DNA from 3 places in the Micromonospora sp. NPDC050495 genome. Region 3 is predicted to be linked to each of the others. Evidence: predicted binding sites of a transcription regulator. Region 3 holds the regulator's gene; each other region holds the start of a gene.

Region 1 (9,519 bases), on a different contig from region 3:
GCGGCGCGACTCGTCCCCGGCGGGCTCCGCCGGCTCCCACCCGGCCGGGCCCTCGTCCGGCGCGAGCGCGGCGAGGGCCGGCGGCACGGCGGGCCGGGTGGCTGCCTCCGGCGGCGGGCTCGACATGTCGGCCCCGCGCACCGGGCCCGGGCTGACCGCCTCGCGCACCGGGCCCGGGCGGCGATCCTCGCCCAGCGGGCCCGCGACGAACGCCCAGAGCGTGAGCGCGCCCAGGACGCCGCCGACCAGGGAGGGCAGCGCGTCGAAGGCGTCCGCGCCGGCCCGGGTCAGCGCGGCGGCCACCCCGAGGGCGGCGAACGCGGCGATACCGGCCAGCCCGATCCGCAGCCGCCGGGCCGCCAGCACGCCGATCAGCGCCGCGATCGCGGCCAGCAGCACCGCCGTGCCGACCAGCAGGGCGATCTTGTCGTACCGGCCGAAGACCGCGATGGCGAACTGCTTGACCGGCTCCGGCACCACGTCGACGACCAGCCCGCCGACCGCGATCAGCGGGGCGGACCGGGGACCGGTGAGGACGGCCACCGGTTCGGCGACCCCGATCGCGACGGCCGCGGCCGTGATTCCGGCCAGCGCGGCCCGGCCGCGCGACATGCTGCTCACGGCGACCAGTCTCCCCGGCCGGAGCGGACGACCGCCAACCTCGTCAGGGTTTCGTAAGCAGAGACGGGTCAGGGCACACCGCCGGGTCGGCGGTGTGCCCTGACCGTCAGGCCGTACGGCGCGGGATCAGAAGCCCGGGCCGTGCTGGTGGCCGTGGCCGTGCGAGTGGCCGTGCCCACCGGCGGCGGCCGGCTCGGACTGCTCCGGCTTCTCCACCACCAGGCTCTCGGTGGTGAGCAGCAGGCCGGCGATGGAGGCGGCGTTGGTGACCGCGTTGCGGGTCACCTTCACCGGGTCGAGGATGCCCGACTTGACCAGGTCGACGTACTCGCCGGTGGCGGCGTCGAGGCCGTTGCCCCACTCCATGGCGGCGACCTTCTGCACCACCACGTAGCCGTCGTGGCCGGCGTTCTGGGCGATCCAGCGCAGCGGCTCGACCAGCGCCTTGCGCACGATCGAGACACCGACCTTCTCGTCACCGGTGTAGCCGAGGTCGTCGTCGAGCACCGGCAGGATCTGGGCCAGGGCGGCGCCGCCGCCGGGGACCGTACCCTCCTCGACCGCCGCCTTGGTCGCGGCGATCGCGTCCTCGATGCGGTGCTTGCGCTCCTTCATCTCGACCTCGGTGGCCGCGCCGACCTTGATCACGGCGACGCCGCCGGAGAGCTTGGCCAGCCGCTCGGCCAGCTTCTCCCGGTCCCACTCGGAGTCCGAGGCCTCGATCTCCTTACGGATCTGCGCGACCCGGTCGGCGACCTCGCTGGCCTGGCCGCCACCGTCGACGACGGTGGTGTTCTCCTTGTCGACCACCACGCGGCGGGCGGTGCCGAGCACCTCCAGGCCGACCTGGTCGAGCTTGTAGCCCAGCTCCGGGGCGACCAGCTCGGCGCCGGTCAGGATCGCCATGTCCTGCAGCATCGCCTTGCGGCGGTCGCCGAAGCCGGGGGCCTTGACCGCGCAGACCTTGATGGTCTTGCGGAGCGCGTTGACCACCAGGGTGGACAGCGCCTGGCCCTCGACGTCCTCGGCGATGATCAGCAGCGGCTTGCTGTTCTGGAGGACCTTCTCCAGCAGCGGCAGCAGCTCCTCGATCGCCGAGATCTTCTGCGTGGTGATCAGGATGTACGGGTCCTCCAGGACCGCCTCCTGCGCCTCCACGTCGGTGACGAAGTTCGGCGAGATGAAGCCCTTGTCGAACTGGAGACCCTCGGTCACCTCCAGCTCGGTGATGAGCATGGAGCCCTCCTCGACGGTGATGACACCGTCGCGGCCGACCCGCTCCATCGCCTCGGCGATCAGCTCGCCGATGGTCGCGTCCTGCGCGGAGATCGTCGCCACGTTCGCGATCGACTGCTTGCTGGCCACCTCGGCGGCCCGGCCGAGCAGCGCCTCGGAGACCTTGCCGGCCGCCGCGTCGATGCCCCGCTTCAGGCCGGTCGGGTTGGACCCGGCGGTCACGTTGCGCAGGCCCTCGCGGACCATGGCCTGGGCCAGCACGGTCGCGGTGGTGGTCCCGTCGCCGGCGACGTCGTTGGTCTTGGTCGCCACCTCCTTGACCAGCTGCGCGCCCAGGTTCTCGTACGGGTTGGTGAGCTCGATCTCCTTGGCGATCGTCACGCCGTCGTTGGTGATCGTGGGCACACCGAACTTCTTGTCCAGGACGACGTTGCGCCCGCGCGGGCCGAGAGTGACCTTGACCGCGTCCGCGAGGGCGTTGACACCGTGCTCCAGCAGGTGCCGGGCGTCGTCCGAGAAGCTCAGGATCTTCGCCATCTGTATCCCTTCGAAGCGACGTTGCCCCGGCCCGGCGAGCCGGACCGGGGCAACGACACTGATCGGTTGCTTACTTCTCGATGACCGCGAGGACGTCGCGGGCGGAGAGCACCAGGTACTCCTCGCCGGCGTACTTGACCTCGGTGCCGCCGTACTTCGAGTAGAGGACGGTGTCGCCGACCTTCACGTCGATCGGCACGCGGTTGCCCTTGTCGTCGATCCGGCCCGGGCCGACAGCGAGGACGGTGCCCTCCTGCGGCTTCTCCTTGGCGGTGTCGGGGATCACGATGCCCGAGGCGGTGGTGGTCTCGGCCTCGTTCGCCTGGACCACGATGCGGTCCTCGAGCGGCTTGATCGCAACCTTGGTCGCGGTAGTCACGGGCATACCCTCCTGGGGTACTTGGTGTCGTTGCCGGTCGGCGAGCCGACCGGCGTCAATCTGCCACATGCCACCGGGCGGGGCCGTCGTCGCGGGTGCCGGTCCGCCTGGCGTTCAACCCCCGGGCACCAGGGCCCGGGCGTTGGCACCCTCAGGGCGAGAGTGCTAATCGCAGGTTATTCCTCGGCTAGCACTCCGTCAAGGAGAGTGCCAACGCGCCGCCCCTCGTGTCGCCGGAGAAACCGCCGTCCGGGCCCGCGACACGCCCGGCGTCGGGCGGCGCGCCGGGACCACGGCGCCCGGAGTCGGCGCCCCCGACGGTCCGGCACCGGGGCGGCACCCGACCGCTCGGGGGCGGCCGGGAGAATGCCCGGGTGGACCTGGAACAGTTCGCCGCGTTGCGTACCCCCGAGGGGTCGGCCGCGCTCGACGCGGCGGCCCGGGTGGCCGGCGGCGACCCGCTGGCCGCGGCGGCCGCGCTCCGCTCCGCCGGGCTCCCGGCCGGGCTCGCCGCCGCCGCGCTCACCCAGGCCGAGCTGCGCCGCCGGGCGGTGGGCAAGTTCGGGCCGGCGGCCGCCGGCATGTTCCTCACCCGTCCCGGGCTGGAGCAGGCCACCCGCCGGGTGGTCGCCGACCGGCGGGCCGCCCGGCTGCGCGCCGCCGGGGTCGGCACCCTGGCCGACCTCGGCTGCGGCCTCGGGGCGGACGCGCTGGCCGCCGCCCGCGCCGGCATCCGGGTGTACGGGGTGGAGGCCGACCCGGTGACCGCCGCGATGGCCGCCGCGAACGCCGAGGCCGCCGGGCTCGCCGAGCTGTTCACCGTCGAGTGCGGGGACGCCACGGCGTTCGACGTGACCCGGGTCGAGGCGGTCTTCTGCGATCCGGCCCGGCGCCGGGCCGGCACGGGACGGCGCGTCTTCGACCCGAACGCCTACGCGCCGCCCTGGGACTTCGTCACCGGGCTCGCCGAGCGGGTGCCGTACACCGTGGTCAAGGTGGCGCCCGGCCTGGACCACGCGCTGATCCCGGCCGGCGCGGAGGCCGAGTGGGTCAGTGTGGACGGCGACCTGGTCGAGGCGGCGCTCTGGTGCGGCGCGCTGGCCGAGGTGCCCCGCCGCGCCACCGTGCTCCGGGAGAAGGTCTCCGGTGGCGGCGCGGCCCCCGCTCGGCACCTCACCGGCTCCGGCACCGAAGCGGCGCCGGTCGGGCCCACCCGTCGCTTCCTGTACGACCCGGACCCGGCGGTGGTCCGCGCCCACCTGGTCGCCGAGCTGGCCGGCACGCTGGGCGGGAACCTGGCCGACCCGAGCATCGCCTACCTCTACGCCGATCAGGCCCGGCCCACCCCGTACGCCCGCTGCCTGGAGCTGACCGACGTGCTGCCGTTCTCGCTGAAGCGGCTGCGCGCCCTGCTCCGGGAGCGCCGGGTCGGCCGGGTGGAGATCCTCAAGCGCGGCTCGGCGCTCGAGCCGGAGCAGCTGCGCCGGGACCTGCGGCTGGCCGGGGACGGCTCGGCCAGCGTGCTGCTGACCCGGGTGGCCGGCGCGCCCACCGTGCTGCTGGGCCGCCCGGTTCCCGCCTGACGGTTTCCGCTCGCCCGCCGGCCCGGCGACGGCTAGCTTGGCGGGCATGGCGGGACAGGGCACTCCGGCGACGGCACTGCTGAGCCGACGGAAGATCTCCCACAGCACCCACCCGTACGACGTCTCGCCCGACGCGTCGAACTACGGCGGGCTGGTCGCGGCGGCGCTCGGCGTACCCCCGGAACGGGTGTTCAAGTCGTTGGTCACCGAGGTCGACGGCGGCCTGACCGTGGCGGTCGTACCGGTCACCGGCGAGTTGGACCTCAAGGCGCTCGCCGCCGCGGTGGGCGGCAAGCGGGCCGCCCTGGCGGACCGGACGGTGGCCGAGCGGGCCACCGGTTACGTGCGCGGCGGGATCAGCCCGCTCGGCCAGCGCAAGCGGCTGCCCACCGTGGTGGACGCGTCGGCGCTGGACCACCCGACGGTCTACGTCTCGGCGGGTCGCCGCGGGCTGCAACTGCAACTCGCGCCGGCCGACCTGGTGGCACTGACCGACGCCGTCACCGCCCCGATCGCCACCGGCTGAGCGTCGGTCCGGCCGGTCCACCGCGCCGGCCCGGCGCCCGGCGCTGGGAGCGTTCCCGCAGGTCTTCGCGGGAACGCTGGCCATGGGATGACAGCGGGGCGACAATCGCGTTGCTGAATTGTTACCGCTGCCAACAAACTTCCGATCTCGGCTCCCTTGCGCGGCTCCGGACGCGGGGAATACGTTGCCGGACACAACAAACACCGACAACGACTCCCCCAACCCCCGAAAGGACCCGTGCACATGCGCAAGGGCTTCCTCACCTTCGCGGCCGTCGGTCTGCTCGCGACCGGCAGCATGGCCGCCTGCGGCGACGACGGCGGTTCTGACAAGGCCGGCGGCTCGACCGACAAGAAGCCGAAGATCGGCGTCATCCTGCCGGACAGCAAGTCCTCCGCCCGCTGGGAGGGCGCGGACCGCAAGTACCTCAAGGAGGCGTTCGACGCGGCCGGCGTCGAGTCCGACATCCAGAACGCCCAGAACGACAAGAACGCCTTCCAGACCATCGCCGACCAGATGATCACCAACGGCGTCAACGTGCTGATGATCGTCAACCTGGACTCCGGCACCGGCAAGGCCGTGCTCGACAAGGCCAAGTCGCAGGGCGTGGCGACCATCGACTACGACCGGCTGACCCTGGGCGGCTCGGCCCAGTACTACGTCAGCTTCGACAACGAGGCCGTCGGCAAGCTCCAGGGCGAGGGCCTGAGCAAGTGCCTCACCGACAAGGGCGTCAAGAACCCGGCGATCGCCTACCTCAACGGCTCGCCGACCGACAACAACGCGACCCTGTTCAAGAACGGGTACGACTCGGTGCTCAAGCCGAAGTTCGACTCGAAGGAGTACACGAAGGTCGCCGACGACTCCGTACCGGACTGGGACAACGCGCAGGCCGCCACGATCTTCGAACAGCAGCTCACCAAGGCCAGCGGCAAGATCGACGGCGTGCTGGCCGCCAACGACGGTCTCGGCAACGCGGCCATCTCGGTGCTGAAGAAGAACAAGCTCAACGGCAAGGTCCCGGTGACCGGCCAGGACGCCACCAAGGAAGGCCTGCAGAACATCCTGCTCGGCGACCAGTGCATGACCGTCTACAAGGCCGTCAAGAAGGAGGCGGACGCCGCCGCCGGCCTGGCCATCGCGCTGGCCAAGGGGGAGAAGAAGGAGACCGGGCAGACGGTCAAGGACCCGGAGGGTGGCCGGGACGTCCCGTCCGTCCTGCTGGAGCCGAAGGCCATCTACAAGGACAACGTCAAGGACGTCGTGGACGACGGCTACGTCACCAAGGAAGAGCTCTGCACCGGTAACTTCGCCAAGCTCTGCGCCGACGCCGGCCTCAGCTGACCCATCCCGCCTCAGGCGGCGCCGCCCGGTACGGATCTCCGTGCCGGGCGGCGCCCACGCCGGACGGGCTCCGAGCCCTCCCCTCCGTGCCAAAGGAGAACCCCGTGTCCGCTACCCCCCTGCTGGAGCTACGCGGGATCGACAAGAGCTTCGGTCCCGTCCAGGTGCTGCGCGACGTGGCCTTCACCGCCTACCCCGGTGAGGTGACCGCGCTGGTCGGCGACAACGGCGCCGGCAAGTCGACCCTGGTCAAGTGCATCAGCGGCATCTACCCCACCGACGGCGGCGAGTTCCACTTCGACGGCCGGCCGGTGAGCATCAACAGCCCGCGCGACGCGGCCGCGCTCGGCATCGAGGTCGTCTACCAGGACCTCGCGCTCTGCGACAACCTCGACATCGTGCAGAACATGTTCCTCGGCAGGGAGAAGCGCAGCGGGATCGTGCTCGACGAACCGACCATGGAGCAACTGGCCGCCGAGACCCTGGCCGGGCTCAGCGTGCGTACCGTCAAGTCGCTGCGCCAGCACGTGGCCAGCCTCTCCGGCGGGCAGCGGCAGACCGTGGCCATCGCCAAGGCGGTGCTCTGGAACAGCAGGCTGGTCATCCTGGACGAACCCACCGCCGCGCTCGGCGTCGCGCAGACCGCCCAGGTGCTCGAGCTGGTCCGCCGGCTGGCCGACAACGGCCTGGCCGTGGTGCTCATCTCGCACAACATGAACGACGTCTTCGCCGTCTCCGACCGCATCGCCGCGCTCTACCTCGGCCAGATGGTCGCCCAGGTGAAGACCACCGACATCACCCACTCGCAGGTGGTTGAGCTGATCACCGCCGGTCGCTCCGGCAACCTCGGCCTCGCCGACTCGGGCAGCAACGGCACCGGCGCCGCGCCCGCCGACACCACCCCAGGAGCCGTCCGATGACCACCACCGCCGTGAAGAAGGAGGGCCCCGCCGCGGTCGCGCCGGCGCCCACCGTCGGCTTCCACCTCAGCTCCTACCTGCGCCGGGTACGCGGCGGCGACATCGGCGCGCTGCCGGCGGTCTTCATGCTTCTCGCGCTGGCGATCGGCTTCTCGGTCGCCCGCCCGTCGTTCTTCACCGCCGGCAACTTCGCCAACCTGTTCACCCAGGGCGCCGCGACCACCCTGATCGCGATGGGCCTGGTCTTCGTCCTGCTGCTCGGCGAGATCGACCTCTCCGCCGGCTTCGCCAGCGGCGTCTGCGCGGCCATCCTGGCCAACGCGGTCACCGAGCGCGGCTACCCGTGGTACGTCGCGATGCTCGCGGCCATCGTCACCGGCGTGGTGATCGGCACCGTGCTCGGCCTGCTGGTGGCGAAGGTCGGCATCCCGTCCTTCGTGGTCACCCTCGCCGGCTTCCTCGCCTTCCAGGGCGTCGTGCTGATGCTCATGAAGGAGGGCTCCAACATCTCGGTGCGGGACGAGACCATCCTCGCCATCGCCAACCGCAACCTCACCCCGGCGCTCGGCTGGGCGCTGACCGCGGTGGCCGTCGCCGGGTACGCGGCCACCCAGTTGCTGCGGCACCGCAACCGGGCCGCGCGCGGCCTGCTCACCGACCCGATCGCGGTGGTGGCCGCCCGGATCGCCGGCCTGGCGATCATCCTCGGCGCCGCGGTCTACGTGCTCAACCTGGAGCGCAGCCGCAACGTGCTGGTCGTCTCGCTCAAGGGCGTGCCGATCGTGGTGCCGATCATCGCGCTGCTGCTGGTCCTCTGGACCTTCGTGCTGCACCGCACCAGCTACGGCCGGCACGTCTACGCGGTCGGCGGCAACGCCGAGGCCGCCCGCCGGGCCGGCATCAACGTCGACCGGATCCGGATCTCCGTCTTCGTCATCTGCTCCACCATGGCGGCGATCGGCGGCATCGTGGCGGCCAGCCGGGCCAACTCGGTGGACCCCAACACCGGTGGCAGTAACGTGCTGCTCTACGCCGTCGGCGCGGCGGTGATCGGCGGCACCAGCCTCTTCGGCGGCAAGGGCCGGGTCCTCGACGCCGTGCTCGGTGGCGCGGTGGTGGCGGTCATCGACAACGGCATGGGCCTGATGGGTTACAGCTCGGGCGTGAAGTACGTGGTCACCGGCGTGGTCCTGCTCGCCGCCGCCACCATCGACGCGCTGTCCCGGCGGCGGGCCGCCGCCACCGGCAACCGCTGAACCCGGCGTGGACATGGCGTTGGCGATGCGCGCGGGCCCGAGCCAGGACGAGATCCGCCGGCAGAACCTGGGCGCGCTGCTCCGCTACGTCCACGTGCACGGTGCCACCAGCCGCGCCGAGCTGACCACCGCGCTCGGGCTCAACCGCAGCACCATCGGCGCGCTGACCGCCGACCTGGCCGGCGCCGGTCTGGTCAGCGAGGGGACGCCGAAGGAGACCGGCCGGGCCGGACGACCGTCGCTGGTCGTCCGGCCCGCGTCGGCCCGGGTCTACGCGTACGCGTACAGCGTCGAGGTGGACCGGCTGCGGGCCGCGCGGGTCGGACTCGGCGGTGAGGTGCTCGACCGCCGGGAACTGGACCGGCCGCGCAACCTGGTCGCCGGCGAGGCCGCCCCGCTGCTGGCCGGCGCGGTCAAGGAGATGCACCAGTCGGTGCCGCCGGGCTCCGTCTGCGTCGGCGCCGGAGCGGCCGTCTGCGGCATGGTCCGCCGGGAGGACGGGCTGGTCCGGCTGAGCCCCACCACCGGCTGGGTGGACGAGCCGATCGGCGCGGCCCTCGCCGCCGAGCTGGGCACCGACGTGCCGATCACGGTCGGCAACGTGGCGGACGTGGCCGCCTACGCCGAACACGCCCGGGGCGTCGCCGCCGGCTGCGACAACGTCATCTACCTCTACGGGGACGTCGGCGTCGGGGCCGGCATCATCGCCGGCGGGCGGCGGCTCACCGGGCACGGCGGCTACAGCGGCGAGGTCGGCCACATGGTGGTGGTTCGCGACGGGATGCGCTGCGACTGCGGCCGGCGGGGCTGCTGGGAGACCGAGATCGGCGAGCACGGGCTGCTCCGGGCCGCCGGCTGGTCCGACGCCCGGGGCCGGGACGCGCTGGTGGCCGTCTTCGACGCCGCCGACCGGGGCGACGCCCGGGCCCAGACCGCCGTCCGGCAGGCCGGTGACTGGCTCGGCTTCGGCGTGGCCAACCTGGTCAACATCTTCAACCCGGAAATGGTCATCTTCGGCGGCACCATGCGCGACCTCTACCTGGCCGCCGCCGCCCAGGTGCGCAGCCGGCTCAACTCCAACGGGCTGCCGGCCTGTCTCGAACACGTCCGGCTGCGT
Region 2 (9,519 bases), on a different contig from region 3:
ACCTGCCCGTCGTAGTAGCGGATCGCCCCGGCCAGCCGGTCGGGCCGCAGGCTGGGGAAGACCCGGCGGGCGCCCTCCCGGGACAGGTGCCGGTGCAGCGGCATGCCGCGCCCGCCGCCGAAGATGCCGGCGAAGGCGTCGTAGGCGGCCACCCCGGCGCCGTAGTAGGACCGGCGGACCAGCCGGCGGGGCAGGTCACCCAGCCCGCCCTCGGCCGGCAGCGGGACCAGGATGGGCACCGGGCGGACCAGGTGCGGGGCGAGCCGGGTGGCGAGCAGGCCGCGCTCGGTCAGCGCCTCGTGCACCAGGTGGAACTCGAGCTGCTCCAGGTAGCGCAGGCCGCCGTGGATGAGCTTGCTGGACCGGCTGGAGGTGCCGGCGGCGTAGTCCCGGGCCTCGACCAGGGCCACCTTCAGGCCGCGGGAAGCGGCGTCCAGCGCGGCGCCCGCCCCGGTCACCCCGCCCCCGATGACCAGCACGTCGAACCGCTCGCCGCGCAGCTTGCGCAGGTCATCGACGCGGCGTTGGACGGAGAGCTGACCGGCCTCGGATCGGGACACGTTGGGGTCGCGCACCCGTCCACCGTAACCGGAGCGGCGCTCGGGCGACACGCCCCCACCGGCGGCCGCGGTTGCCGTTTCTCGGGTCGGCCGCTGCGGGTGGGCTCGTACTGTGCTCACCATGCAGGCCGATCCTCCCCCTCCCGCTCCCCCCTCGCCCGCCCCGCCGACCAGCGGCGTCTGGGCGGTGGTCGCCGCCGTGGCCACCGGCGTCTGGGCGGTGCTCGTCGCGGTGCCCGGGCAGCTCGTCGGCTGGGTGGTCGACCAGCTCGCCCTGGTCAGCGGCCTGGACCGGCCGGTGCCGGTCTGGCCGGTGGTCGCGCTGGTCACCGTGCTGCTGGTGGGGGCGCCCACGCTGGCGCTGGCGCTGCTGCCGCGTTCCCCGGTGATCCGCGCGGTGGGCCGGGTCTGGCTGGCCGGGGCCGTGGCGCTCGGCGCGCTGAGCCTGCTGCGCGCCCTGCCGCCGGTGCACCAGGAGGCGTACCTGGCCGCGCTCGCCGCGACGGCCGCGCTGCTCACGCTGGCCGCCGCCCGGTTGGCCCGGCGCGGCGCCCCGGCCGGCGCCGGTCCCGCACCGGCTGGCCGGTTCGGGTCGGTGGCCCTGCTGGCCGTCGCCGCCGGGCTGGCGATGCTGCTGCCCTGGGCCTGGGTGGGCGCGCTCGGCGGCGCGCTGGAGACCGTCCTCGCGGTCCTCGCCGCGGCCACGCTCGGCGCGCTCGCCGGGGCGCTGCTCGACGCCGCGTTCTGGGCCCGGTTCGCGGTCGGGACGCCGCCCCGGCCGGCCCGGCTGGTGCTGGTCGGCGGGCTGGTCGCCGGCGTGACCCTGGTCCTGCTGGCCGCCGGCGCCGGCCAGTCCGGGGCGCAGCTGCCCGCCCTTCTCCTGCTCCCGCCGCTGGGCTTCGTGCTGGGCGCGCTCGAGGCCGCGGCCCGCCGCGCCGGCCGCCCGGCCGGCGCGGCCCCGGTCCGCTGGCTGGTCGGGCTCGCGCTGGTCGGGCCGCTCGCCTTCGCCGACCCGGAGGAGCTGACCGTCCTGCTGGCCACCGCCCGGGACGTGCCGTTCTGGGTCGCGGTCGGCACCGGGGCCGCGTTCGCCGTCGCGGTCCTGCTCGCCGTCGGGTACGGCGTGCTGCTGGCCCGGCCCGGGGCCGGCGCGCCACCGCGGCGGCTGGCCGGGGCGACCGCCGCGGTCCTGCTCGCCGCGGTGGCCGTGGTGTACGTCGTACCGGGCCGGGCCGGCCTGCACGGCGAACGGCTGCTCGTGGTGCTGCGGGAACAGGCCGACCTGACCGGGCTCCCGGCCGGGGCACCGGGCCGGGCCGGGCGGGACGCCCGGGGGGCCGAGGTCTACCGGCGGCTGGTGGACACGGCCCAGCGGACCCAGGGCGACCTGCGCCGGGAACTGACCCGGCTGCGGCTGCACCCCACCCCGTACTACCTCGTCAACGCCGTCGAGACGGACGGCGGCCCGGCGGTGCGCGCCTGGCTCTCCGGCCGGCCGGAGGTGGCCCGGGTGCTGGTCAGCCAGCGGCTCCGCCCGCTGCCCGCGGCGGCACCCCCGGCCCGGGGTGACGCGCCGGCACCGACCGGCCCGGTCTGGAACGTGTCGCTGATCGGGGCCGACCGGGTCTGGACCGAGCTGGGGGTCACCGGGGCGGGCGTGGTGGTGGGCAGCTCCGACTCCGGCGTGGACGGCCGGCACCCGGCCCTGGCGGCCGGCTTCCGGGGCGGCGACGACTCCTGGTACGACCCCTGGGAGCACCGCCGCACGCCGGGCGACCGGGGTGGGCACGGCACCCACACGGTGGGCAGCGCGGTCGGCCGCGACGGGATCGGGGTGGCCCCGGACGCGCGCTGGGTCGGCTGCGTCAACCTGGACCGCAACCTGGGCAGCCCGGCGCACTACCTGGACTGCCTCCAGTTCATGCTGGCCCCGTTCCCGCCCGGCGGGAACCCGTTCACCGACGGCCGGCCGCGGCGCGCGCCGGACGTGCTCACCAACTCCTGGGGCTGCCCGCCGGTCGAGGGGTGCGACCCGGGGGCGCTGCGGCCGGCGACCGCCGCGCTGGCCGCCGCCGGCATCCTGGTGGTGGCCGCCGCCGGCAACACCGGGCCGCACTGCGCCTCGGTGGTCGACCCGCCCGCGCCGTACCCGGACGTGCTGACGGTCGGTGCGGTGGACCGGAACCGGATGGTCACCGACTTCTCCAGCCGGGGTCCGGCGGCCGGGGGCGCGGCCAAGCCGGATCTGGTCGCTCCCGGTGCCGGGGTGCTGTCGGCGTTCCCCGGCGGCGGGTACGCCACCCTCGACGGCACCTCGATGGCGACGCCGCAGGTGGCCGGGGTGGTGGCGCTGATGTGGTCGGCGAACCCGGCGCTTGTCGGCGACCTGGACCGGACCCGCCGGATCCTGCGCGACACGGCCGGTCCGGCCGGGGTGCCGCCCGGCACGGACCGGTGCGGGGGCGACCGGAACCTGACCGGTGCCGGCCTGGTCGACGCGTACGCCGCGGTCCAGGCCGCGATGCGGGCCGGGGACCCGGCCTGACCGGGGCCGCGCGCCGCGGGCCGGCGTGGCGGGGCCCTGTTAACAAACCTTGCAGTTGAGTAGGGTCGGCGACCATGGACACGGAGATCATCGAGCTGGAACTCGACCGCCTGCCGGCGGTGGTCGAGCTCTGCCGGCGGGCCCTCGACCTGCCCGAGGACGCGGCCGAGGCGCCGGCCGTGGTGGACACCCTGGCCGCCCGGGCGGCGGCCGACCGGCCGGTGCTCCGGCTCGGCGCGGTCCGGGACGGCGCGCTGATCGGGGTGCTGGTCGGTTCGCTCTCGGCGGCGGATCCCCGGCTGGGCCACGTCGACCTGCTGGCGGTGGCTCCCGAGCAGCGCCGTCGCGGGGTGGGCCGGGCGCTGCTGGACGACGCCGAACGGCGGCTCGCCGCGCTGGGCGCGGCGGAGGTGCTGCTCGCCGGCAACCCGCCCTACTACACGTGGCCGGGCATCGACGTGCGGTACACCCCGGCGGTCTGCGCGGCGCTGCGGCTCGGCTATCGCCAGGACCGGACCGGCTGGAACATGACGGCGGACCTGACCGAGGGTTCGCCGGCGCTGCGCTCGACCGAGGCGGCCGAGCGCCGGCTCGCCGGGGCGGGGATCACGGTGCGCCGGGCCGAGCCGGCGGACCTGCCGGCGCTGGCCGGCTTCGCCCGGGGCACCTTCGGCGGGGCGTGGGACGCGGAGCTGGCGGGTTCGCTGGGCCGCCCGGGCGCGGGCGCGCACCTGGCCGAGCGGGACGGGGAGATCCTCGGTTTCGCCGCGTACGGTTCGTCCCGGCCGAGCTGGTTCGGGCCGATGGGCACGGCACCGGCGGCGGAGGGTTCGGGCATCGGCGGGGTGCTGCTCCGGCGCTGCCTGCGCGACCAGGCCGCGGCCGGGATCACCGCCGCGCAGATCGGCTGGGTGGGCCCGGTGCCGTTCTACGCGGGGGCGGCCGGGGCCCGGATCGAGCGGGTCTTCTTCCTGTATCGGAAGCCACTTAACGGACAGACGTAACCAAAGTTACATAGACTCTTATAACGCCATTCTGCCTCCCGGTCATCGACCGGCCCCTACGGTCGAGCTAGAGGAGGCAGCCATGTCCACGGATGACGAACGGACCGACGACCCGGCGGCGAGCTGGCGACCGGTCACCGACCTTCCCGGCCAACTGCCGTTCGACCGGCTCGACTACGGCGACGCCGAGCAACTCGCGGAGATGGCGGGCGCCGGCGAGCCACCCACCGCGGAGCCACGGCAACCGGTGGACGAGCCGATCCGGATCACGCCGCCGTACGACCGGGCGCACAAACGCCGCAACCAGCGGCGGCTGCCGACCTGAGCGACGCGGAAAGGGGCGGACCGCTGACGCGGCCCGCCCCTTTCGGCGTACTGGATGGAGCTGGACTCAGAAGTCCATGTCCCCGCCACCCGGGCCAGCCGGGGCGGCCGGGGTCTTCTCCGGCTTGTCCGCCACGACGGCCTCGGTGGTGAGGAACAGCGCAGCGATCGAGGCGGCGTTCTGCAGCGCGGAACGGGTCACCTTGGCCGGGTCGATGATGCCCGCGGCCAGCAGGTCCACGTACTCGCCGGTCGCGGCGTTGAGGCCGTGACCCGGGTCGAGGCTGCGGACGCGCTCGACGACCACGCCACCCTCGAGGCCGGCGTTGACGGCGATCTGCCGCAGCGGGGCGTCCAGCGCGATCTTCACGATCTGCGCGCCGGTCGCCTCGTCACCGGCCAGGTCCAGCTTGTCGAAGGCGGTCTTGCCGGCCTGCACCAGCGCGACGCCACCACCCGGGACGATGCCCTCCTCGACGGCGGCCTTCGCGTTGCGGACGGCGTCCTCGATGCGGTGCTTGCGCTCCTTCAGCTCGACCTCGGTGGCCGCGCCGACCTTGATCACCGCAACGCCACCGGCCAGCTTGGCCAGCCGCTCCTGCAGCTTCTCGCGGTCGTAGTCGGAGTCGCTCTTGTCGATCTCGGCCCGGATCTGGTTGACCCGGCCCTGGATCTGCTCGGCGTCGCCGGCACCGTCGACGATGGTGGTCTCGTCCTTGGTCACCACGACCTTGCGGGCGCGGCCCAGCATGTCGACGCTGACGGCGTCCAGCTTGAGGCCGACCTCCTCGCTGATGACCTGGCCACCGGTCAGGATGGCGATGTCGGTCAGCATGGCCTTGCGGCGGTCACCGAAGCCCGGCGCCTTGACGGCGACCGACTTGAAGGTGCCCCGGACCTTGTTGACCACCAGGGTGGCCAGGGCCTCGCCCTCCAGGTCCTCGGCGATGATCAGCAGCGGCTTGCCGCCCTGCATGACCTTCTCCAGGATCGGGAGCAGGTCCTTGACCGACGAGATCTTGCTGTTCGCGATGAGGATGTAGGGGTCGTCGAAGACGGCCTCCATCCGCTCCGGGTCGGTCATGAAGTACGCGGAGATGTACCCCTTGTCGAAGCGCATACCCTCGGTGAGCTCCAGCTCCAGGCCGAAGGTGTTGCTCTCCTCGACGGTGATGACGCCTTCCTTGCCGACCTTGTCCATCGCCTCGGCGATGATCTCGCCGACGCTGGGGTCGGCGGCGGAGATGGAGGCGGTGGAGGCGATCTGCTCCTTGGTCTCCACGTCCTTGGCGAGCTTGAGCAGCTCCTCCGAGACGTTGGCCACGGCGGCCTCGATGCCCCGCTTCAGGGCCATCGGGTTGGCGCCGGCGGCCACGTTGCGCAGGCCCTCGCGGACCAGGGCCTGGGCCAGGACGGTCGCCGTCGTCGTGCCGTCACCGGCAACGTCGTCGGTCTTCTTCGCGACCTCCTTGACCAGCTCGGCGCCGATCTTCTCGTACGGGTCCTCGAGCTCGATCTCCTTGGCGATGCTCACACCATCGTTGGTGATGGTGGGGGCGCCCCACTTCTTCTCGAGCACGACGTTGCGGCCCTTCGGGCCGAGCGTCACCTTCACGGCGTCGGCGAGCTGGTTCATGCCCCGCTCGAGGCCGCGGCGCGCCTCTTCGTCGAACGCGATCATCTTGGCCATACGGCGTTGTCCTCCTGGACACTCACGGGCCACCCGGGGATTCCCCGGATGGGCCGTCTGGTGTACGCACCTTGGGGACGTCGCCACCTGGCGACGACGACGTCTCCTCGGTCGGGCCGGACAGCCCGCGACGACCGGCCCCGTGCCGCCCGGCGTCATCGAGACACCGGCGCGGCCGTGGCCCTACCGCCCCGACCATTGGCACTCACCGTACGCGAGTGCCAATGACCTGTTTAGCACTCTCCCTAGCCGAGTGCAAGCACGATGCCCCCGCTCAGCCGAGTTCCGCGGCCAGCCGGGCGGCGTTCACCGGGCCTTCGTGGGCCCGCTGTTCGGCGTACGTGACGACCAGCCCGATCAGCTGGGCCAGGTAGCCCGGGACGACCAGCAGGGTGCCCACCAGGGTCAGCAGCACGGCGGCCACGGCGCTGGTCGGGGCGTCCAGCGGGTGCTCGCCGAAGAGCGCCCGGTTGACCAGGTCCAGGATGCCCTTGGCCACCGAGGCGACCACCAGCGCGGCGAGCACCAGCGCGACCCGGCCCAGCACCATCCCGAACCGCTGGTGGAACAGGCGGAACGCGCGGCCGATCGGCTCCTGCCGCTCGAAGAGGTAGACCGGGCCGAAGAGGGCGAGCGCGAAGGCGACGTAGATGCCCGGCAGCAGGCAGGCGCAGGCGCCGACCGTGATCAGCAGGGAGGCGACGATGGTCCAGCCCCACAGCCCGAGGCAGCGGCGCCAGCCGTAGCGGAAGGCCGCACCGACGCCCGCCGGCTCACCGGCCGCCTGCCGGGCCACCACCCAGGTGCCGGCGGCCCACCCGGCGCTCTGCAGCGGGCCGAAGAGCAGCGCGGCCAGCAGCACCGCGCCGTAGAAGAGGAAGAAGTCGGTGAAGTAGCCGTCGGGCAGGACCGGCGCCCCGTCGGCCCCGGTGGCCGGCTGGCCGGTCGGCGCCAGGGCGAGCGAGAGGACGGCGATCACCGCGGCCGGCACCCCCTGGCTGACCAGGACGATCGGCAGGAGTTGCCGCCAGCCGCGGCGCAGCGCGCCGGTGCACCGGGCGAACCAGCCCGCGATGCCCGCCTGCGGCGGCGTGACGAGCGGATCGGTGGGGTCGGCCGGCGGGTACCAGCCGTAGGCGTGGCCCGGCATCGGCTCGCCGGGATATCCCCCGGGGGCGGGCCAGCCCCAGCCCTGCGCCGGGGCCGGGTGTCCCGGCCACGGCTGCCCGTAGCCGCCGGGGGCACCGTAGCCCGGCTGCCCGTAGCCGGCGGGGGCGCCAGAGCCCGGCTGCCCGTAGCCGGCGGGGGCGCCGTAGCCCGGCTGCTCGGGGGCGCCGGGCGGTGGTGGGGCGGGAGCGTCGGGCGGGACGAAACCCGGCTGGGCGGGGTGTCCGGGCCAGCCCGGGTACGACGGCTGCGCCGCGGCCGGTGGCGTGGGCGGGGCCGGGTCGGCCGGGCCTCCGGACGACGCCGGCGGCACCGGCTCGGTGGAACCCGACGGGGGCTGGTCGGACATGAACCCTCCTCAGCGATGGCTGGAACGGCTCACGATCTTCCCTGGTGCGCGCCCGTGGCGCAGCCCCCGGGCCCGGGTGGTCCGGCTGCCGGGCGGCGGGTCAGATGACGCGGACCCGCTCGGCCTGCGGGCCCTTCTGGCCCTGGGCGATCTCGAACTCCACCCGCTGGCCGTCGTCCAGCGCCTTGTAGCCGTCCATCTCGATCGCGGAGAAGTGGACGAAGACGTCCTGGCCGCCGTCGACGGCGATGAAGCCGTAGCCCTTTTCGGAGTTGAACCACTTCACGGTGCCCTGTGCCACGGTGCACTTCCTCACTCTGCGCGGCGTTCCACAACCCCGGAAACCGGCGGACCGGCACCGGCGGAGCACCGGCTCAGCGATCGGCGACGACCACTGAATCCGGTGACCGAAATCGCACGCTACACGAGGCGTGACGGCGGCGCACGACCACAAATCGGGCATATTTCGGCCGACTCGCGGCCCGGGTGGACGCGGCCCGTGGGCGCTCCGGTATGCATTGCGTCATGACCAGCGCGCGCGTCCCGACCACCACCGTCCGCCGGGTCCGGCCGGCGGACGCCGCCCGGATGCGGGCGCTCCGGCTGGAGATGCTCGCCGACTCCCCGCTGGCCTTCCTGGAGACCGTGGCGGAGGCCGCCGCCCGCCCGCACGCCGAGGTCACGGCCCGGGTCGCCGCGGTCTCCCGGGGCAGCCAGACGGCGCAGTTCGTGGCGGACCCGGGCGGCCGGCTGGTCGGCCACGCCGGCGGCACGGTGCTGCCCGCCGAGCCGGGGCTCACCGTGGTCTACGCCGTCTACGTCACCCCGGCCCGGCGAGGCAGCGGCCTGCTCGGGGCCCTGGTCGACGAGGTGGCCGCCTGGTCCCGGGCCTGCGGGCGGCCCGAACTGCTGCTGGAGGTGGTGGTCGGCAACGACCGGGCCTACCGCGCCTACCAGAAGCTGGGCTTCGTGGACACCGGGGTCCGGGTCCCGCACCCCCGGATCCCCACCCTCACCGAACTCCAGATGCGCCGACCCGCCTGACCCACCGGAGCAGCCGACGCGACCAGGCCGACCGGGCCCCAACAGCAAGATCAGACGTGCCGACGCGACTGCACGATGCGGAACCGGTTCGCGACGTAGGCGCCGTCGGTGAGGGCGGAGTTCGCCGCGGCGTTCGCCCCCGAGCCGTGGAAGTCGGAGAACGCCGCCGACTGGTTGACGAACACCCCGCCGGTGAGGTTGCAGGACAGGTGCACCCCGGCGTCGATCGCCGCCGCCTCGGCGGCGTCGAGCACCGCCTCGTCGGTCGAGTAGACGGCCGCGGTGAGCGCGCCCTTCTCCCCCACCGTGGCGCGGAGGATCTCCAGGCTCTGCGCGGTGGAGTCGGTGGCGATGGCGAACGAGATCGGCCCGAACCACTCCCGCGAGTAGGTCGCGGTGTCCGCGGCGTCCAGCTTCACCACGGTCGGGGTACGCACCACGGCGTCCGGGTACGACGGGTGCTCGACGGTCCGCGACTCCAGCACCGGCTCGCCGACCTTGGTGACCTCCGCCAGCCGCTCCAGCACGCCGTCGTTGACGATCGCGCCGGTCAGCTCGACGCCCCGGGCCGGGTCGGCGGTGAGCTTGGCGACCGCCCCGGCGATGCCGGCGGCCACCTCGTCGAAGCTCTTGTGCCCCTGATCCGTGGCGATGCCGTCCCGGGGGATGAGCAGGTTCTGCGAGGTAGTGCACATCTGGCCGCTGTACAGGGTGAGCGTGAAGCCCAGGTTGCGGCAGAGCCCGGCGAAGTCGTCGGTGGAGTCGATCACCACCGTGTTCAGCCCGGCCTTCTCGGTGTAGACGGCCGCCTGCCGGGCGTTCTCCTCCAGCCAGTC
Region 3 (9,519 bases):
CCTGCTGGTGCAGCGCCGGATGGTCTCCGGCCTGGTCGCCGGGGCGGTCAAGGGCTGACCGCCGGGCGGGCCCCGGTCGGGCCCCGCCACTAGGCTGGCCGCCATGACGGGCAGGTTGGCGGCGGTGAACCTCGGCGTGATCACCGAGGCGGAGTGGGCGGGCGACCCGAGCGGGCGCAGCGGCATCGACAAGCAGCCGACCGACGGGCCGGTGGCCGTCCGGTTCGCCGGACTGACCGGCGACTTCATCGGCGAGCGCGCCCACCACGGCGGCCCGGACCAGGCCGTCTACGCGTACGCGGAGGAGGACGCCGCCCGGTGGTCGGCCGAGCTGGGCCGGGCGCTGCGGCCGGGTGCCTTCGGCGAGAACCTCACCACGTACGCCGTGGACGTGACCGGCGCCGTGATCGGCGAGCGGTGGGCGGTCGGCTCCGCCCTGCTCGAGGTGACCAAGCCGCGCACCCCGTGCGCCACGTTCGCCGGCTTCTGGGGCATGCCCGACCTGATCAAGCGGTTCACCGCGCGGGCCGCGCCCGGGGCGTACCTGCGGGTGCTGCGCGAGGGAGCGGTGGGCGCGGGCGACCCCGTCGAGGTGGTCGAGCGGCCGGCGCACGGGGTCACCATCGGCCAGGTGTTCCGGGCCACCACCCTGGAGCCCGACCTGCTGCCCGCCCTGCTCGACGTGCCGGAGCTGCCCGCGGCGCTCCAGGAGAAGGTCCGCCGCCGGCTCGGCGTCACCCCCGCCTGACCGCCAGCCGGCCCGCGGCCCCCGCCGTCCCGCTGCGGCCCGCTCGGGTCGCGGTGTCACGCGGCGCCCCGCTGGCCCGCTCGGGCCGCGGCGTCACGCGGCGTTCCCGCTGGCCCGCTCGGGTCGCGGTGGCACGCGGCGTTCCCGCTGGCCTGCTCGGGTTGCGGTGGCACGCAGCGGCGGTCAGGTGGCCGCGAAGACCTCCGCGAGCACCTGGGTCGGTGCCGAGCGGCCGGACTTCACCTTGCTCCACGTGCCGTGCTCGGCCGTCCACTCCAGGTCGCCGAAGCGGACCCGCTTCACGCCGTGGTCGTCGGCGTGCGAGACCAGCCAGTGCGCGTACCGCCAGCCGTTGCGGCTGTCCGAGGCGGGCACCGCGAAGTCGGTCAGGTCGACCGGCGCGGCCAGCCCGGCCAGCCCCCAGTCCAGCGCCAGGTTCTGCGCCAGCGCCGCCGCCGCGGCCGGGCCGCGCATCGTCGGCGTCGAGCCGACCGTGCAGGCCACCGCGCCGGTGGCGTGGCCGAGCAGGGCCCGGCTGAGCACCTCCGACTTCACCGCCCACTTCTGGTACGCCTCGGGGTAGGCCGACCGCTGCACCCGCTGGGCGGCCTCGGTGACCCGCAGCTTCTCCCAGCCCTTGACCTTCTTCAACGCGGCGTAGAACTTCTCCGCCGCGTAGCGCGGGTCGCGGATCTGGGCCGGCGTGCCCCAACCCTGGCTCGGGCGCTGCTGGAACAGGCCGAGCGAGTCCCGGTCGCCGTGGGCGATGTTGCGCAGGTGCGACTCCTGGTACGCGGTCGCCAGCGCCACCACCACGGCCCGCTCCGGCATCCGCCGCTGCACCCCGATCGCCGCGATGGTGGCCGCGTTCGCCATCTGCTCGGCGCTGAGCACGACCTCGCCGTCGGCCTCGACGGTGCAGGTGCGGCTCGCCATCGGCAGCCCGATCTGATGGCCGAACTGCTTGGCGACGAACCAGACACCGAGCAGCGCCAGCACGCACACGGCCACCCCTGCTGCCACGATCGCCGCCCGAGTTCGCACCCGCACCTCCTGTCCCGACAGTCCGCAAGCGTACGTGTCCGGATGGGTGGATCGGGTCGTCCGACCGGTTGCCTCCCGGTCGGTCACGCCGTGGCCACCCACCGCAGCCGCGGGCGCCCTCAGTCTCCCGTCGGCACCCAGGCGGCGGGGCGCTTCTCGCGGAACGCCAGCACACCCTCCCGGCCCTCGTCGGAGAGGAAGTACCCGGTGGAGAGCGCGGCCAACTCGGCGATCTCCGCGCGCAGGTCGCCGGCGGCCGGGCGGCGCAGCAGCTCCTTGGCGCCGGCGAGGGCCGTCGGCGCACCCCGGACCAGCGAGGCGCAGTAGCGCTCCACCGCCGCGTCCAGCCCGTCGGCCGGCACCGCGGCGGTGACCAGGCCGATCTCGGCGGCCCGCCGGCCGTCGAAGGTGTCGCCGGTCAGGTAGAGCTCGGCGGCCGCCCGGGGCAGCAGCCGGGGCAGCACGGTCGCCGAGATCACCGCCGGGATCACCCCGATCCGGACCTCGGTGAACGCGAACGTCGCCTGCTCGGCGCAGACCGCCAGGTCCGCCGCGGCGATCAGGCCCAGCCCGCCGGCCCGCGCCGGACCGGCCACCTTCGCCAGCACCGGCTTCGGGCACTCCCGGACCGCGACCAGCACGTCGCCCAGCATCCCGGCGGGCACGCTCCCGCTGGCGTACGCGGCGGCGGTCTCCTTCAGGTCCGCCCCCGAGCAGAAGACCGGACCGGTGTGGGCCAGCACGATCGCCCGGACCGCGTCGTCGGCGACCGCGGCGGCCAGCCCGGCCAGCAGCTCGGTCATCAGCGGGGTGGAGAGCGCGTTGCGGTTGTGCGGGCTGTCCAGGGTGAGGGTGGTCACCCCACGGGCCGTGGCGACCCGCACGAGAGCGTCCGGAGAGGTCATGCCGGGCACACTAGTGGCCATGCCCGGCGCTCTTCCAGAAGGCGAGTCCGTCCCGCGCGACGGATCGCTGCCCGCTGCCGCCCGCCGCGCCGTCGGCGCCCGCGGCTTCGGCGTCTATGTGCACGTCCCCTTCTGCGCCAGCCGCTGCGGCTACTGCGACTTCAACACGTACACCGCCGCCGAGCTGGGCGGCGGCGTCAGCCGGGAGACGTACGCCGACTCGGTGCTGGCCGAGCTGGCGCTCGCCCGGCGGGTGCTGGGCGACACCCCGCCGCCGCGGGTGGACACGGTCTTCGTCGGCGGCGGCACCCCGACCCTGCTCCCCGCCGACGACCTCGCCCGGATCCTCGACGGCATCGACCGGACCTGGGGGCTGGCCGCCGACGCCGAGGTGACCACCGAGGCCAATCCGGAATCGGTCAGCCCCGCGTCGCTCAAGGCGCTGCGGGCGGCCGGCTACACCCGGATCTCGCTGGGCATGCAGTCCGCCGCGCCCGGGGTGCTGGCGATCCTGGACCGGACGCACAGCGCCGGCCGGGCCACGGCCGCCGCCCTGGAGGCGCGGGACGCCGGGTTCGACCACGTGAACCTGGACCTCATCTACGGCACCCCGGGGGAGACCGCCGAGGACTTCGCCGCCTCGCTGGACCAGGTGGTCGCGGCCGGCGTGGACCACGTCAGCGCGTACGCCCTGATCGTGGAGGACGGCACCCGGCTGGCCGCCCGGATGCGCCGGGGCGAGCTGCCGTACCCCTCCGACGACGTGGCGGCGGACCGCTACCTGGCCGCGGAGGCGGCCCTCGGCGCGGCCGGCTTCTCCTGGTACGAGGTCTCCAACTGGGCCCGTTCCGAAGCGGCCCGGTGCCGGCACAACCTGCTCTACTGGACCGGCGCCGACTGGTGGGGGCTCGGGCCGGGGGCGCACAGCCACGTCGGCGGGGTGCGCTGGTGGAACGTCAAGCACCCGGCCACGTACGCGCAGCGGCTCGCGGCGGGGGAGTCGCCCGGCCTGGCCCGGGAGGTGCTCACCCCCGGTGAGGCGCACATGGAGGACGTGATGCTGCGGCTGCGGCTCGCCTCCGGCCTGCCCCTGGACGTGCTGGACGAGGCGGGGCGGGCGGCGGCCCGCCGCGCCCTGGCCGACGGCCTGCTGGACGCCGACCGCCACGCGGCCGGGCGGGCGGTGCTCACCCTGCGGGGCCGGCTGCTGGCCGACGCGGTGGTCCGCGACCTGCTGCCCTGAGCACGATCCCGGCCGGCCCACCGGCCGACCGGGATCACCTTGTCGCCCGGGTCACTTGGTGAAGCTGTAGCTCATCGGGTAGCGGTAGAGCACCCCTTCGTTGGCCTTGACCCCGGCGATGATCCCGAAGATCAGCGGCACGATCCAGACCAGCATCGGGATGAAGAACAGGATCCCGCAGGTCACCAGGGTGAGCACCCAGCTCAGCACGCCGACGATCGCCCAGGTGATCTGGAAGTTCAGCGCCGCGACGGCGTGCGCCCGGACCGTGGGCGACTGCTGCCCCCGGGTCATCAGCGCGATGAGCGGGGCCACCCAGCCGAGCAGGCCGGCACCGACGACCACCCCGACCGGACCGCCGAAGTGCGCGATCAGGGCCCAGGTCTTCTCGTCGTTGTTGGCGTAGCCGGGCGGTGGCCCGTACGAGCCGCCGGTCGGGTAGCCGACACCCGGCGGGGGCTGGCCGCCCGGCGGAGGGTAGCCACCTGGGGGCGGGTAGCCGCCCGACGGAGGCTGGCCGCCAGGAGGCGGCGGATAGCCACCGGGCGGGGGATAGCCGCCCCCGACCGGCGGCCCGGACAGTGGTGCGGTGGGGGGCTCGTCCGCTGGCGACGAGCCGTATGGGGCCGACGGCGGGGTCGCCTCCGGCGGCTGGGCGCCGGGGTCCCCCGCTCCGGGAGGGCGAGGTGGTTCAGTCATGGGGGTCACGGTAGGTGCGGCACGCAAGGCCGCACCAGAGCGGTAACGACCGGGATGTCCGGCTGATCGGCCCTGGCGGAGTGTGCCCGGGGCCGCACGAGGGGTCCGTCGCTGATCATCGCGTCAACGGGCCCGCCGACGTAGACTGGCACTCGCTACAGTCGAGTGCCAGGCCGCCTGGCCGGTGCGCCGGCGGGTCGAGGTGCGTCAGGGAGGTGGGGGAGATGGGTCTCGACGACCGCAAGCTCGCCGTGCTGCGCGCGATCGTCGAGGACTACGTCGCCACGCAGGAGCCGGTCGGCAGCAAGGCCCTGGTCGAGCGCCACCAGCTGGGCGTCTCCCCGGCCACCGTGCGCAACGACATGGCGGTGCTGGAGGAGGAGGGCTACATCCGGCAGCCGCACACCAGCGCCGGCCGGGTGCCCACCGACCGCGGCTACCGGCTCTTCGTCGACCGGCTCTCCCGGGTCAAGCCGCTCAGCCCGGCCGAGCGCCGGGCGATCGAGCGGTTCCTGGTCGGCGCGGTCGACCTGGACGACGTGGTGCACCGCACGGTCCGGCTGCTGGCCCAGCTCACCCGCCAGGTCGCCGTCGTGCAGTACCCGAGCCTGGCCCGCTCCAAGGTGCGCCACCTGGAGCTGGTGCCGATCTCCACCACCCGGCTGATGGTCGTCATGATCGCCGACACCGGCCGGGTCGAGCAGCGGCTGGTGGAGATGCCCGGTCCGATCCCCGCCGAAGACGTCACCGACCTGCGCCGGCTGGTCAACGAGAAGCTGGTCGGCAGCCGGCTCTCGGAGACCCCGCCGCTGGTCCAGGCGCTGGTCGACGAGTCCACCCCGCAGCTGCGCCCGGCCATGGCCACGCTCTCCACCGTGCTGCTGGAGACGCTGGTCGAACGGCACGAGGAGCGCATCGCGCTGGCCGGCCAGGCCAACCTCACCCGGGGTGGCCTGCTCGACTTCCAGGGCTCGCTGCGGCCCATCCTGGAGGCGCTCGAAGAAGAGGTCGTGCTGCTCAAGCTGATCGGCGAGACGGAGCCGAGCACCACCCGGGTGCTGATCGGCGACGAGAACCAATTCGACAACCTGCGGGCCGCCTCGGTGGTCAGCACCGGCTACGGACCGGGCCACACCATCGTCGGTGGGCTCGGTGTGCTCGGGCCGACCCGGATGGACTACCCCGGCAACATCGCCATGGTGCGGGCCGTGGCACGCTACGTGGGCGAACTGCTGGCCCAGAACTGACCAGTCAGGGCCGACGGCCGACCTGCGGCCGACGCGGCGCAACGCGAGACGAAACACGAGGACACCGAACGCAGTGGCCAGGGACTACTACGGCATTCTCGGCGTGAGCCGGGACGCCTCCGACGACGAGATCAAGCGCGCCTACCGCAAGCTGGCGCGGCAGTTCCACCCGGACGTGAATCCGGACCCGGAGGCACAGGAGAAGTTCAAGGACATCAACGCCGCGTACGAGGTCCTCTCGGACGACCGGAAACGGCAGATCGTCGACCTGGGCGGCGACCCCCTCGCGCCGGGCGGCGGGGGCGGCGGCCCGGGCGGCCCCGGCGGCGCCGGCCCGTTCGTCGGGTTCCAGGACATCATGGACGCGTTCTTCGGCGGCGCGGCCGGCGGCGCCCGTGGCCCGCGGCCGCGCACCCGGCCGGGCGCCGACGCGATTCTGCGGCTGGAGCTGGACCTCAACGAGACCGCCTTCGGCGTCGAGGCCCCGATCACGGTGGACACGGCGGTGCTCTGCACCACCTGCTCCGGCGCGGGCACGGCGGCCGGCACCCACCTGGCGACCTGCGAGGCGTGCGGCGGCCGGGGTGAGGTGCAGTCCGTCCAGCGGACCTTCCTCGGCCAGGTGGTCTCCGCCCGGCCGTGCACCGTCTGCCAGGGCTACGGCACCACCATCCCGCACCCCTGCCCGACCTGTGCCGGCGACGGCCGGGTGCGGACCCGGCGCTCGCTCACCGTCAAGATCCCGGCCGGGGTCGAGGACGGCATGCGGATCCGGCTGGCCCAGCAGGGCGAGGTGGGCCCGGGCGGCGGCACCGCCGGCGACCTCTACGTGGAGATCCACGAGCGGCCGCACGACGTCTACTCCCGCAAGGGCGACGACCTGCACTGCCGGGTCACCGTGCCGATGACCGCCGCCGCGCTCGGCACCCGGCTGACCATCAAGACGCTGGACAGCGAGGAGACCGTCGACGTCAAGCCGGGCACCCAGCCGGGCAGTACGCTGCGGCTGCGCGCCCGGGGCGTACCGCACCTGCGGGGCACCGGCCGGGGCGACCTCTACGTCCACCTGGACGTGCGGACCCCCACCAAGCTCGACCCCGACCAGGAGCGGATGCTGCGCGACTTCGCCAAGACCCGGGGCGAGGAGGTCGCCGAGCTGACCAAGCAGGGCGGCTTCTTCTCCCGGATGCGCGACGCCTTCAACGGGCACGCCTGACGTGTCCGCCCCGCTGTTCCTGGTCGAGGCGCTGCCCACCGGGGACACGCTGACCCTGGACGGCCCGGAGGGGCACCACGCCGCGACCGTGCAGCGGCTGCGCGCCGGCGAGGAGCTGCTGCTCGCCGACGGGCGGGGCGGCACGGCCGCCGCGGTGGTCACCGCCGTCGGCCGGGGCACCCTCGACCTCGCCGTCACCTCCCGGGGGTACGTCGACGCCGCCGTGCCCCGGCTCGTGGTGGTGCAGGGCATCGCCAAGGGCGACCGGGGCGAGTTGGCCGTGCAGGCGATGACCGAGGTCGGGGTGGACGAGATCGTCCCCTGGGCGGCGTCCCGCTCGGTGGTGCAGTGGCGTGGCGAGCGGGGCGTACGGGCCCGGGAGAAGTGGGCGGCCACCGCCCGGGAGGCGGCCAAACAGGCCCGCCGGGCGTGGCTGCCCGTGGTGGCCGGTACGCCGGACGAGTCGACCGGCACGGTGACCCGGCGGATCGCCGGGGCGGCCGCCGCGTTCGTCCTGCACGAGGAGGCCACGGACCGGCTGACCACCTCGGCACTGCCGTCGACCGGCGAGATCGTGCTGGTGGTGGGTCCGGAGGGCGGCATCGCCGGGCCCGAGCTCTCCGCCTTCCGCGAGGCCGGCGCCCGCCCGGTCCGCCTCGGCCCCTCGGTCCTGCGCACCTCCACGGCCGGCGTGGCCGCCCTCAGCGTCCTCTCCACCCGCCTCACCCGCTGGTAACCCCGCCCCCGCCCCCCGCCCCCCGCGCCCCCGCGCCCCCGCGCCCCCGCGCCCCCGCGCGTCCCGCGCCCTCGCGCGTCGATCATGGAGCTGTGGCGCCCATTCGGTAGTGATATGCCCGCTTTGTGAGGTGCCATAACTCCATGATCGATGGGGGCGGCGGCAGCGAGACGCGGGGGTGGGGAGCGAGGGTGGAGGTGGGGGTGGGGGTTAGGTGCGGAGGTAGGAGGCGCCGTTGAGGTCGATGATGGTGCCGGAGGCCCACTCGGCCTCGGGGCTGGCGAGCCAGTGCACGGCGGCGGCGATCTCGTCGGGGCGGGCGACCCGGTTGAACGGGCTCTGGGCGCGGATCGCGGCACCCCGCTCGCCGCTGAGGTGCGTGGTGGTCATGTCCGTCTCGACGAAGCCGGGCGCGACCGTCGCGACCGCGATGCCGTAGGGCGCCAGGGCCAGCGCCAGGGACTGCCCGAGCGCGTTCAGCCCGGCCTTGCTCGCGCCGTACGCGGGCTGCTCCGGCTCGCCCCGGAACGCGCCCCGGGACGAGACGTTGACGATCCGGCCGCCCCGCCCGCGCATGTGCTGCGCGGCGCACCAGGTGACGTTGGCGGCGCCGGTCAGGTTGGTCTCCAGCACCAGCCGCCACTGCTCGCGCCACTGCTCGTAGGTGTTGCCGAAGACCGGGTGCGGGAGGTCCCGGGGTCCGTACACGCCGGCGTTGTTGACCAGCACGTCCAGGCCGCCGAGCCGGTGGGCCGCGTCGTCGACCATGGCCCGGACGGCCTCCGGGTCGGCGAGGTCGGCGCGGACCACCAGGTGACCGTCCCCGGGCAACTCGGCGCGCAGCGCCTCGGCCAGCTCCGCCGAGTCCCGGTGGTGGATCGCCACCCGGTCGCCGCCCGCCGCGAACGCCCGCGCCACCGCCCGGCCGATGCCGCGCGAGGCCCCCGTCACCAGTACCGCCCGTCCCGCCATGCCGGCCATCCTGCCCCACCCGGCCTGCGTGTCCGGCACGGGCCCTTCCCGGCGTACACCGCGTTGACCGGGTCCTTCCTTACACTGCCCGGATGGGAACCGACTGCCTGTTCTGCCGGATCGTCGCCGGGGAGATCCCGGCCACCATCGTGCGGGAGACCGCCACCACCCTCGCCTTCCGGGACATCGACCCCAAGGCGCCCACCCACGTGCTGGTGATCCCCAAGGAGCACTACGCGGACGTGGCGACGCTGGCCGAGGGCGACCCGGCGCTCGCCGCCGACGTGCTGGCCACGGCCGCCGTGGTGGCCGAGGAGGAGGGGTTGACCGCGGACGGCTTCCGGCTGATGTTCAACACCGGCCCGTACGGCGGCCAGGAGGTCTTCCACGTGCACGCGCACCTGCTCGGCGGCGCCCCGCTCGGTCCGATGCTCTGCCGCTGAGCGGCTGCCTAGACTGCCCACATGATCACGGTGCATGACCGGCTCGGCCGGATGGTGCGGCAGGCGCAGGCCCAGGGGCGGATCCCGGCGGTGTCGGTGGCCCTGCACCGGGCCGACCGGCCGCTCTGGACCTGCACGGTCGGCGGGACCGGCAACGACACCCCGCTCGACCCGGAGACCGTGTTCCGGATCGGCTCGGTCACCAAGACCTTCACCGCGGTGCTGGTCATGCAGTGCCGCGACGAGGGGCTGCTCGACCTGGACGA

Evidence for each region. The regulator HrcA, encoded in region 3, represses chaperone genes, less so after heat shock. The targets are predictions, from matches to a motif close to GGTTNGCACNCTCNNNNNGAGNGTGCNAACC.
Region 1: the regulator HrcA is predicted to act here: its motif matches at 2,914-2,944, upstream of groES (co-chaperone GroES).
Region 2: the regulator HrcA is predicted to act here: its motif matches at 6,320-6,350, upstream of groL (chaperonin GroEL).

What each region holds. Positions count from the first base shown of each region.
Region 1 is NZ_JBFAJK010000003.1:170,833-180,351, forward strand. It holds gene AB0I11_RS05965 (molybdopterin-dependent oxidoreductase) at 1-621, opposite strand, end outside; gene groL (chaperonin GroEL) at 748-2,394, opposite strand; gene groES (co-chaperone GroES) at 2,465-2,779, opposite strand; gene AB0I11_RS05980 (methyltransferase domain-containing protein) at 3,148-4,356, shown strand; gene ybaK (Cys-tRNA(Pro) deacylase) at 4,403-4,882, shown strand; gene AB0I11_RS05990 (substrate-binding domain-containing protein) at 5,126-6,226, shown strand; gene AB0I11_RS05995 (ATP-binding cassette domain-containing protein) at 6,331-7,146, shown strand; gene AB0I11_RS06000 (ABC transporter permease) at 7,143-8,402, shown strand; gene AB0I11_RS06005 (ROK family protein) at 8,428-9,519, shown strand, end outside.
Region 2 is NZ_JBFAJK010000033.1:54,172-63,690, reverse strand. It holds gene AB0I11_RS25505 (glycerol-3-phosphate dehydrogenase/oxidase) at 1-560, opposite strand, end outside; gene AB0I11_RS25500 (S8 family serine peptidase) at 682-3,105, shown strand; gene AB0I11_RS25495 (GNAT family N-acetyltransferase) at 3,180-4,109, shown strand; gene AB0I11_RS25490 (hypothetical protein) at 4,192-4,434, shown strand; gene groL (chaperonin GroEL) at 4,501-6,123, opposite strand; gene AB0I11_RS25480 (hypothetical protein) at 6,398-7,639, opposite strand; gene AB0I11_RS25475 (cold-shock protein) at 7,740-7,940, opposite strand; gene AB0I11_RS25470 (GNAT family N-acetyltransferase) at 8,165-8,683, shown strand; gene paaN (phenylacetic acid degradation protein PaaN) at 8,734-9,519, opposite strand, start outside.
Region 3 is NZ_JBFAJK010000021.1:32,596-42,114, reverse strand. It holds gene AB0I11_RS20685 (carbohydrate ABC transporter permease) at 1-58, shown strand, start outside; gene AB0I11_RS20680 (MOSC domain-containing protein) at 104-748, shown strand; gene AB0I11_RS20675 (hypothetical protein) at 932-1,798, opposite strand; gene AB0I11_RS20670 (enoyl-CoA hydratase-related protein) at 1,912-2,697, opposite strand; gene hemW (radical SAM family heme chaperone HemW) at 2,717-3,940, shown strand; gene AB0I11_RS20660 (DUF4870 domain-containing protein) at 3,992-4,639, opposite strand; gene hrcA (heat-inducible transcriptional repressor HrcA) at 4,864-5,886, shown strand; gene dnaJ (molecular chaperone DnaJ) at 5,960-7,102, shown strand; gene AB0I11_RS20645 (16S rRNA (uracil(1498)-N(3))-methyltransferase) at 7,104-7,838, shown strand; gene AB0I11_RS20640 (SDR family oxidoreductase) at 8,049-8,810, opposite strand; gene AB0I11_RS20635 (histidine triad nucleotide-binding protein) at 8,903-9,253, shown strand; gene AB0I11_RS20630 (serine hydrolase domain-containing protein) at 9,275-9,519, shown strand, end outside.